Frondihabitans sp. PAMC 28766: one gene and its partner. The protein of the gene in region 1 interacts with the protein of each later gene in a pairwise test. Links are inferred from orthologs where the notes say so. Each region holds a gene or a part of one and is shown on either strand. Other genes may lie near its edges.

The links. The genes of interacting proteins can lie anywhere in the genome.
Region 2: the proteins of gyrB (region 1) and AX769_RS13365 interact in binary tests that used the Escherichia coli proteins (3 or more experiments, as listed by UniProt). The link is inferred for Frondihabitans sp. PAMC 28766 from one-to-one orthologs.

What each region holds. Positions count from the first base shown.
Region 1 is NZ_CP014513.1:872,395-876,454, reverse strand. The notes cover bases 606-3,583. They hold gyrB (DNA topoisomerase (ATP-hydrolyzing) subunit B), read right to left. Parts: upstream 3,097-3,583; coding sequence 1,114-3,096; downstream 606-1,113. Other genes in these bases: AX769_RS04220 (DUF721 domain-containing protein), read right to left, coding at 3,270-3,583. Also shown: more of AX769_RS04220, read right to left, coding at 3,584-3,788; DNA replication/repair protein RecF, read right to left, coding at 3,785-4,060. UniProt on the Escherichia coli protein: DNA gyrase negatively supercoils closed circular double-stranded DNA in an ATP-dependent manner to maintain chromosomes in an underwound state.
Region 2 is NZ_CP014513.1:2,775,811-2,779,942, reverse strand. What follows is about bases 747-3,796. They hold AX769_RS13365 (DNA topoisomerase (ATP-hydrolyzing) subunit A), read right to left. Parts: upstream 3,478-3,796; coding sequence 1,015-3,477; downstream 747-1,014. Other genes in these bases: AX769_RS13360 (alkaline phosphatase family protein), read left to right, coding at 3,591-3,796; AX769_RS13370 (acyl-CoA dehydrogenase family protein), read left to right, coding at 747-932. Outside these bases: more of AX769_RS13370, read left to right, coding at 1-746; more of AX769_RS13360, read left to right, coding at 3,797-4,132. UniProt on the Escherichia coli protein: A type II topoisomerase that negatively supercoils closed circular double-stranded (ds) DNA in an ATP-dependent manner to maintain chromosomes in an underwound state.

The DNA.
Region 1 (4,060 bases):
ATGTTGGCGCCGAAGTTCTCTTGCAGCGACGTGTGCTTGTAGAGGTTGTTGAGCACCACCTTGGCGACCGCGTCGCGCTTCAGCACGATGACCAGTCGCTGGCCCGTGCGGCCGGAGGTCTCGTCGCGGATGTCGGCGATCCCGGCGATCCTGCCCTCGCGCACGAGGTCGGCGATCTTGATCGCGAGGTTGTCGGGGTTGACCTGGTATGGCAGCTCGGTGACGACGAGGCAGGTGCGGCCCTGGATCTCTTCGACGTTGACGACGGCTCGCATCGTGATCGAGCCGCGGCCCGTGCGGTAGGCGTCGTGGATGCCGCGGACGCCGAGGATCTGCGCGCCGGTCGGGAAGTCGGGGCCCTTGATGCGCTGCATGAGCGCCTCGAGCAGCTCTTCGCGGGTGGCCTCGGGGTTCTCGAGGTACCACTGCGCGCCGGCCGCGACCTCGCGGAGGTTGTGCGGCGGGATGTTGGTCGCCATGCCGACGGCGATGCCGACCGAGCCGTTGACCAAGAGGTTGGGGAACCGCGACGGCAGGATCGCCGGCTCTTGAGTGCGCCCGTCGTAGTTGTCTTGGAAGTCGACAGTGTCTTCGTCGATGTCGCGCACCATCTCGAGTGCGAGCGGGGCCATCTTCGTCTCGGTGTAGCGCGGTGCCGCAGCGCCGTCGTTGCCCGGGGAGCCGAAGTTGCCCTGGCCGAGCGCGAGCGGGTAGCGGAGGCTCCACGGCTGTACCAGGCGCACCAGGGCGTCGTAGATGGCGGTGTCACCGTGGGGGTGGAAGTTGCCCATCACCTCGCCGACGACGCGGGCGCACTTCGAGAACGCGCGGTCGGGGCGGTAGCCGCCGTCGTACATCGCGTAGATCACTCGGCGGTGGACCGGCTTCAGCCCGTCGCGCACCTCGGGCAGAGCGCGCCCGACGATCACACTCATCGCGTAGTCGAGGTACGAGCGCTGCATCTCGAGCTGGAGGTCGACCGCCTCGATGCTGTCGCGCTTCAGCGCCGCAGCGAACTGAATGGGGTCTTCGCCCTCGGGGATGCCGCCGGTCGTGTCGTCGGTCTCGTCTGCCATTTGGATCTATATCTCTTTTTCGGTAGCGGAGCGCGGGTCAGATGTCGAGGAAGCGAACGTCTTTGGCGTTCTGCTGGATGAAGTTGCGGCGCAACTCGACGTCTTCGCCCATGAGCGTGTTGAAGATGGAGTCGGCCGCCACGGCGTCGTCGAGGGTGACCTGCCGGAGGGTGCGCGTGTCCGGGTCCATCGTGGTCTCCCAGAGCTCTTTGTAATCCATCTCGCCGAGACCCTTGTAACGCTGGATCCCGTTGTCCTTCGGCAGGCGCTTGCCGGCCGCACGACCCGCGATCGCGAGGGCGTCGCGCTCTTCGTCGCTATAGACGTATTCGTGCGGCGCGTTCGACCACTTGAGCTTGAACAGCGGCGGCATCGCCAGGTAGACGTAGCCGAGGTCGATCAGGGGGCGCATATAGCGGAACAGCAGGGTCAGCAGCAGCGTGGTGATGTGCTGGCCGTCGACGTCGGCATCGGCCATCAGCACGATCTTGTGATAGCGAGCCTTGTCGGGGTCGAAGTCGTCGCCGATGTCGGCGCCGAACGCCTTGATCATGGCCTGGACCTCGTTGTTGCCGAGGGCGCGGTCGAGACGCGCCTTCTCGACGTTGAGGATCTTGCCGCGGAGGGGCAGGATCGCCTGAGTCTCGGGGTTGCGGCCCTGGACGGCGGAGCCGCCGGCCGAGTCGCCCTCGACGATGAAGATCTCGCTGAGTGCCGGGTCTTTCGACTGGCAGTCTTTGAGCTTGCCCGGCATGCCGTTCGACTCGAGGACGCCCTTGCGGCGGGTCTGGTCGCGCGCCTTGCGGGCGGCGAGACGGGCCGCCTGAGCGGACTGGCCCTTGCGGATGATCGCCTGGGCCTGTTTCGGGTTGCGGTCGAACCAGTCGTTTAGCTGGGCGCCCGCGACGCGCTGCGTGAACGACTTGGCCTCGGTGTTGCCGAGCTTCGTCTTGGTCTGGCCCTCGAACTGCGGCTCGCTCAGCTTGATCGAGATGACTGCCGTCAGGCCCTCGCGGACGTCTTCGCCCGAGAGGTTGTCTTCCTTCTCTTTGATGAGGCCCTTCTCACGGGCGTACTTGTTGACGACCGTGGTGAGAGCGGCGCGGAAGCCCTCTTCGTGGGTCCCGCCCTCGTGGGTGTTGATGACGTTGGCGTAGGTGTGGACACTCTCGCTGTAGGAGGTGTTCCATTGCATCGCGACCTCGAGGGCCATGTTGCGGTCGGTGTCTTCGGCCTCGAACGAGATGATGTCGTCGTGGACGACGTCGTTCTTCTTCGACGAGTTGAGGTAGGCGACGTAGTCTTCGAGGCCCTTCTCGTACATGAAGTCGTCCGACTGGACCGTTGCGCCGTCGGGCGCGTCTTCGGGCAGCGGGCGCTCGTCGGTCAGGGTGATGCGCAGGCCCTTGTTGAGGAAGGCCATCTGCTGGAAGCGATTGCGGAGGGTCTCGTAGTCGAACTCGACGGTCTCGAAGATCTCGGCGTTCGGCCAGAAGGTGATGATGGTGCCGGTGTCGTCGGCATCCTCACCCTGAGCGAGCGGGGCGACGGGCACGCCGTCGGTGAAGCTCTGGCGCCAGACCGACCCCTGACGGTGCACCTCGACGTCGAGCTCGGTCGAGAGCGCGTTGACGACCGACGACCCGACGCCGTGCAGACCACCCGAGACCGCGTAACCGCCGCCGCCGAACTTGCCGCCGGCGTGGAGCACGGTGAGCACGACCTCGACGGTCGACCGTTTTTCGATCGGGTGCATGTCGACCGGGATGCCACGACCGTTGTCGACCACGCGGATGCCGCCGTCTTCACGCATGAAGACGTGGATGGTGTCGCAGTAGCCGGCAAGCGCCTCGTCGACGGCGTTGTCGACGATCTCCTGGACCAGGTGGTGCAGACCGCGAGGGCCGGTCGAGCCGATGTACATGCCGGGACGCTTGCGGACCGCCTCGAGACCTTCGAGAACCTGAATGTCGCTTGCTTCGTAGGAGTGGTCGGTACCGTCGTGCGAATTCGGTGACATCAGTTATGGGGCTCCTGCCGGTTTGCTCGAAACGCCGCCCGGCCTGGACGAAGGCAGATGCCTGTCGAAAGGCCGTCCGGACGACCCTCACAGTCTACCTCAGGAGACCTCCCCGAAGGGCGAAATACGCCCTCAGAGCGATTTTCAGAGGCCAGGTGACCGATTCACCCTTGTCAACCGTAAGTATCGCGAGGACCACGCCCTGGGACCGATCTGGGGCCGCGTTTCCAGGTCGGGGCGTTGGGCCCCAAGAAACGCATCGACTCGATGCCCGCCTCGGGGTAGGTCGAGATGATCGCGGTGGTGACCTGCGAGCGCATCAATCGCAGCTGCGTCGCCCATGCCGTCGAGTCGCACTGCACGGTCAGCGTGCCGTCTTCGACCCCGACCGGAATCGAGTGCTGACTCAGCTCGTCGCCGACCATCGCCGGCCACGCGGTCATCAGATCCGACTGCGCGAGGCTCGAGTTCCAGCCCAGCTCGGTGGTGACGCCCAGGATCACGTCGGCGATCCCTTTCGGGTCGCGCCCGGATCCGAAGGGCTGGCTCGGGGCACCCGACCGAGCGATGCGGCGGCGCGCGTCCCTCCCCCTGGTCGAGGCGTCGCCGAACACCCTGCGGAACCGGAGGTAGACACGTTGAGCTTCGTTGTCCTCCGTGCCGCGCGACCGCCCCGCCCTCTGCGGGCTCATGAGGCGACCTCGTCGACGATCGCTCCGTGGGCGATCCTGACGGTGTGCGCGGCCAGCCTCTCCGGCACGTCCTCTTCGACCGCGGCGGTGATCAGCACCTGCTCGTAGTCGGCCACCGAGTCGGCGAGCCGCTCACGTCGCGTGCGGTCGAGCTCGGCGAACACGTCGTCGAGCACGATCACGGGGTCGCCGGTGTCCGAGTCGGCCCGCAGCACCGAGGCCGACGCGAGTTTGAGAGCGAGGGCGAACGACCAGGACTCGCCGTGGCTGGC
Region 2 (4,132 bases), 1.9 Mb from region 1 along the record:
TCGAAGAGTGCCTCCTGCTCGAAGAGACCGCCCGCACCGGCGTGCCGCTCATGGCCTACTCGACCGCTCTCACCGCGGCACAGTCCTACCTCAAGTGGGGCGACGAAGCTCAGCGCCAGACGATCGTGGCCTCCCTTCGCGGCGGCCACGCCGAGTCCATCTCGTTCACCGAGCCCGAGGCAGGATCCGACCTGGCCAGCGCCACGACCTCGGCGCGCCTCGACGCCGACGACTACGTGATCACCGGCCGGAAGACCTGGATCTCGTTCGCCCATCTGGCCTCGCACCTGCTGGTCCTCACGCGCACCGATGCCTCGGGCGTGCGACACGACGGGCTGACGCTGCTCATGGTGTCGGCCGACGCCCCGGGCGTCGAGATCCTGCCGATCCGCACTATGGGTGCGCCGATGGTCAACGACATCGTATTCACCGACGTGCGGGTTCCGGCGTCGGCCGTGGTCGGCGAGGTGGGCGAGGCGTGGCGGCACATCAGCCGCGGCCTCGCCATCGAGCGGGTCATCATCGCGGCGATGTGCGTGGGGGCGTCGCAGCGGGCCCTCGACCAGTTGATTGCGCACGTGATCACGCGCGTGCAGTTCGGCAAGCCACTATCGAAAAAGCAGGCCGTCGCGCACCGCATCGCCGACGTCGCCACCGAGATCGCCGTGCTGCGCTCGTTCGTCTACGACGTGGCCGAGCGCATCGACGAGGGCGACGAAGACGCGCTCAACACCGAGGCGTCGATGGCCAAGCTCAAGGGCTCCGAGACGTTCAAGAAGACGACGCTCGAGGCGGTCCAGCTGATGGGCGGCTACGGCTTCGGGTCGGAGTGGGGTATGGAACAGCAGCTGCGCACGGCGATAGCGCCGACGATCTACGGCGGCGCTAACGAGGTGCAACGCGAGATCGTGGCGCGCGGGCTCGGCCTCTAGCCCGGCCCTGAACTCCTGCGACCGGCGCGCGATCCAGCCCGCGGGCTAGATCACGTGCCGGTCGACGGAGTTCAGCGGACAGCTAGGAGACAGCGCCACCGATCGAACCGACCACGGTGTCGAGCGGCGTGCCCGACGCGTCACGGCGGGCGAGCGTCGCGGGCAGCTGGCGCACTCCGCCGTCGGCTGCGACGGCGAGGGGCGGCGCGACGCCGACCCACGCGATCGAGAGCGCGTCTTCGCCCTTGAGCAGCGCGTGTGCCCGGACACCGCCGGTGGCACGCCCCTTGCCCGGGTAGTCGGCGAACGCCGACACCTTCACGCGACCAGGATCAGCACCGGCGATGGTCGCAGACGACGTCGAGATGGTCGCGACGACGGCGTCCGACCCCGTCGCCACGGCCCCGAAGAAGATCGCCGTCGCCCCGGCCGCGAGCGAGACGCCCGCGACACCGCCGCCGGCCGGCCCCTGCGGCCGCACGAGCGACGCCGAGTAGTGCAGCAGCTGCGTGGTCGACGTGACGAACACCAGCTCGTCCTCGTCGCCACCCTGGGCGACGCCGATCACCGCGTCGCCGGGTTTAAGCGAGATCACCGGGAAGTCGGGCTTCGACGGCCACGCGCCGGGCGTGACGCGCTTGACGATGCCCTGCGCCGTGCCGAGGGCGAGTGGCAGGTCGGAGTCGAGCGACACCAGTGCCAGCACCTGCTCGTTCTTCTCGAGAACGCCCAGATAGTCGCCGATCTTCACGCCCGCGCCGAGCTGCACCGACGTCGGGGGAGAAGCCGGTATGTCGACGGGTGTGAACCGGATGAGGCGGCCCGTGCTCGTGACGGCGCCGATCTCGGCTCGCGACGTGGTGGTCAGCGACGACCGGATCGCATCGTGCTTCGTCCGTCGCGACGGCGGCACCGGCCCGTCGCCGGCCCCGTCGACCAGGTCGACCCGCAGGATCCGACCGGTCGTCGACAGGTACACCCGCGTCGGCACATCGGCGACCTCGAGCAGGGGGGCCGAGCGCTTCGACGCGGAGGCCACCGACGGCGCCGCCTCGGTCAGCAGGGTACGGCGGGGCGTGCCGTAGGTCTCGGCGATGTCTTCGAGCTCGGTCGACACGAGGGCGCGCAGCTTGCTCTGGTCGGCGAGCAGCTCGCGCAGCTCGGCGATCTGCGCGTTCAACTCGTCGCGCTCGGTCTCGAGCTCGATGCGGCTGAAGCGGGTGAGGCGGCGCAGTCGCAGCTCGAGGATGTACTCGGCCTGGAGGTCGGAGAGGTCGAAGATCTGGCGCAGGCGACCCTTGGCTGCATCGGAGTCGTCGCTGGTGCGGATCACCTGGATGACCTCGTCGATGTCGACGATGGCGATCAGGAGACCCTCCACGAGGTGCAGGCGATCTTCGCGCTTCTGCAGGCGGTAACGGCTGCGGCGCGTGACGACCTCGAGGCGGTGCGCGACGTAGACCTCGAGCAACTCTTTCAAGCCGAGGGTGCGCGGCTGACCGTCGACGAGCGCGACGTTGTTGATACTGAAGCCGTCTTCGAGCGGGGTGTGCCGGTAGAGCTGCTCGAGCACGGCCTCGGGGCTGAACCCGGTCTTGATCTCGACGACGAGACGCAGGCCGTGGTGCCGGTCACTGTAGTCGTTGATGTCGGAGATGCCGGTGAGCTTCTTGTTGCCCACACCGTCTTTGACCCGCTCGATGACTTTCTCGGGGCCGATCATGTATGGCAGTTCGGTGAAGACCAGGCCCTTCTTGCGGGCCGTCAGATTTTCGATCGAGACGCGGGCGCGCACCTTGAAGCTGCCGCGGCCGGTCGCGTACGCGTCGCGCACGCCGGCGAGGCCCGCGATGGTGCCTCCGGTCGGCAAATCGGGCCCGGGCACGAAGGCCATCAGGTCGTCGAGCGATGCGTGGGGGTGGTCGATGAGGTGACGGGCCGCGCCGATGACCTCGACGAGGTTGTGCGGCGCCATGTTGGTCGCCATCCCGACCGCGATGCCCGAACCGCCGTTGACCAGCAGGTTGGGGAAGGCGCTCGGCAGCACCTCCGGCTGCATCAGCTGGTTGTCGTAGTTCGGCACGAAGTCGACGACGTCTTCGCCGATTCCCTCGACCATCGCCAGGGCCGACGGGGCGAGGCGCACCTCGGTGTAGCGGGCGGCAGCCGGCGGGTCGTCGAGAGACCCGAAGTTGCCGTGCCCGTCGATCGTGGGCAGCCGCATCGTGAAGTCCTGCGCCAGGCGCACCAGGGCGTCGTAGATGGCACTGTCGCCGTGCGGATGGAGCTTGCCCATCACCTCGCCGGTGACACGGGCACTCTTCACGTGCCCACGGTCAGGGCGGAGGCCCATCTCCGACATCTGGTACAGGATGCGACGCTGGACCGGCTTCAGCCCGTCACGAGCGTCGGGAAGGGCGCGCGAATAGATGACCGAATAGGCGTACTCGAGAAAGGACCCCTGCATCTCGGCCGAGACATCGATCTCTTCGATGCGTTCGCCGTCGAACCCGCCGGAGGCGCCTGTGGTGTCGGTCGTGGTCATGCACTCTCGCTTGTCGATCTGGCTTGCTGGGTCGCTCGGGCCTGCTGTGTCACTCGGGCCTGACGAACGCCGTCCCGGACCTCGGCGCCCGACCCTGTGCCAGACTGGGGCCGATGACGACCATGGTACCGGCGCGCGACCCCGACGCCCGGAGCCTGGCCGACGTGGTGCCGAGTTGCATCGCCGCAGTGACGGGGCCGGGAAACGAGGCCGGCTTCGTCGACACGCTGAGGCTGGGACGGGCGTCGCACGTGGTGATCCTGGTCGTCGACGGGCTCGGTGCAGCCAACCTCAACGCGCGCTCGGCGTATGCCCGCACGCTGTCGGCCGCCGGAACGTCGATCTTCTCGGGCTTCCCGACGACGACGGCGGCGGCCCTCGCCACCCTCACGACCGGCGCGCTGCCGGGCCAGCACGGCCTGGTTGGCTACAAGGTGCTCGACGCGGCGAACGACCGTGTCGTCAAGCAGCTCTCGGGCTGGGACGCCCTGCTCGACCCCGCGACTTGGCAGCGACTGCCCACGACCTTCGAGAAGGCGGCAGGATCAGGGGTGGCCGTCTGGGCGGTCGGCCCGACCCGCTACTCAGACTCGGGTCTCACGCGGGCGATCCTGCGCGGCGCCCGCTACCGCTCGGCCGAGTCGGTGACCCAGCG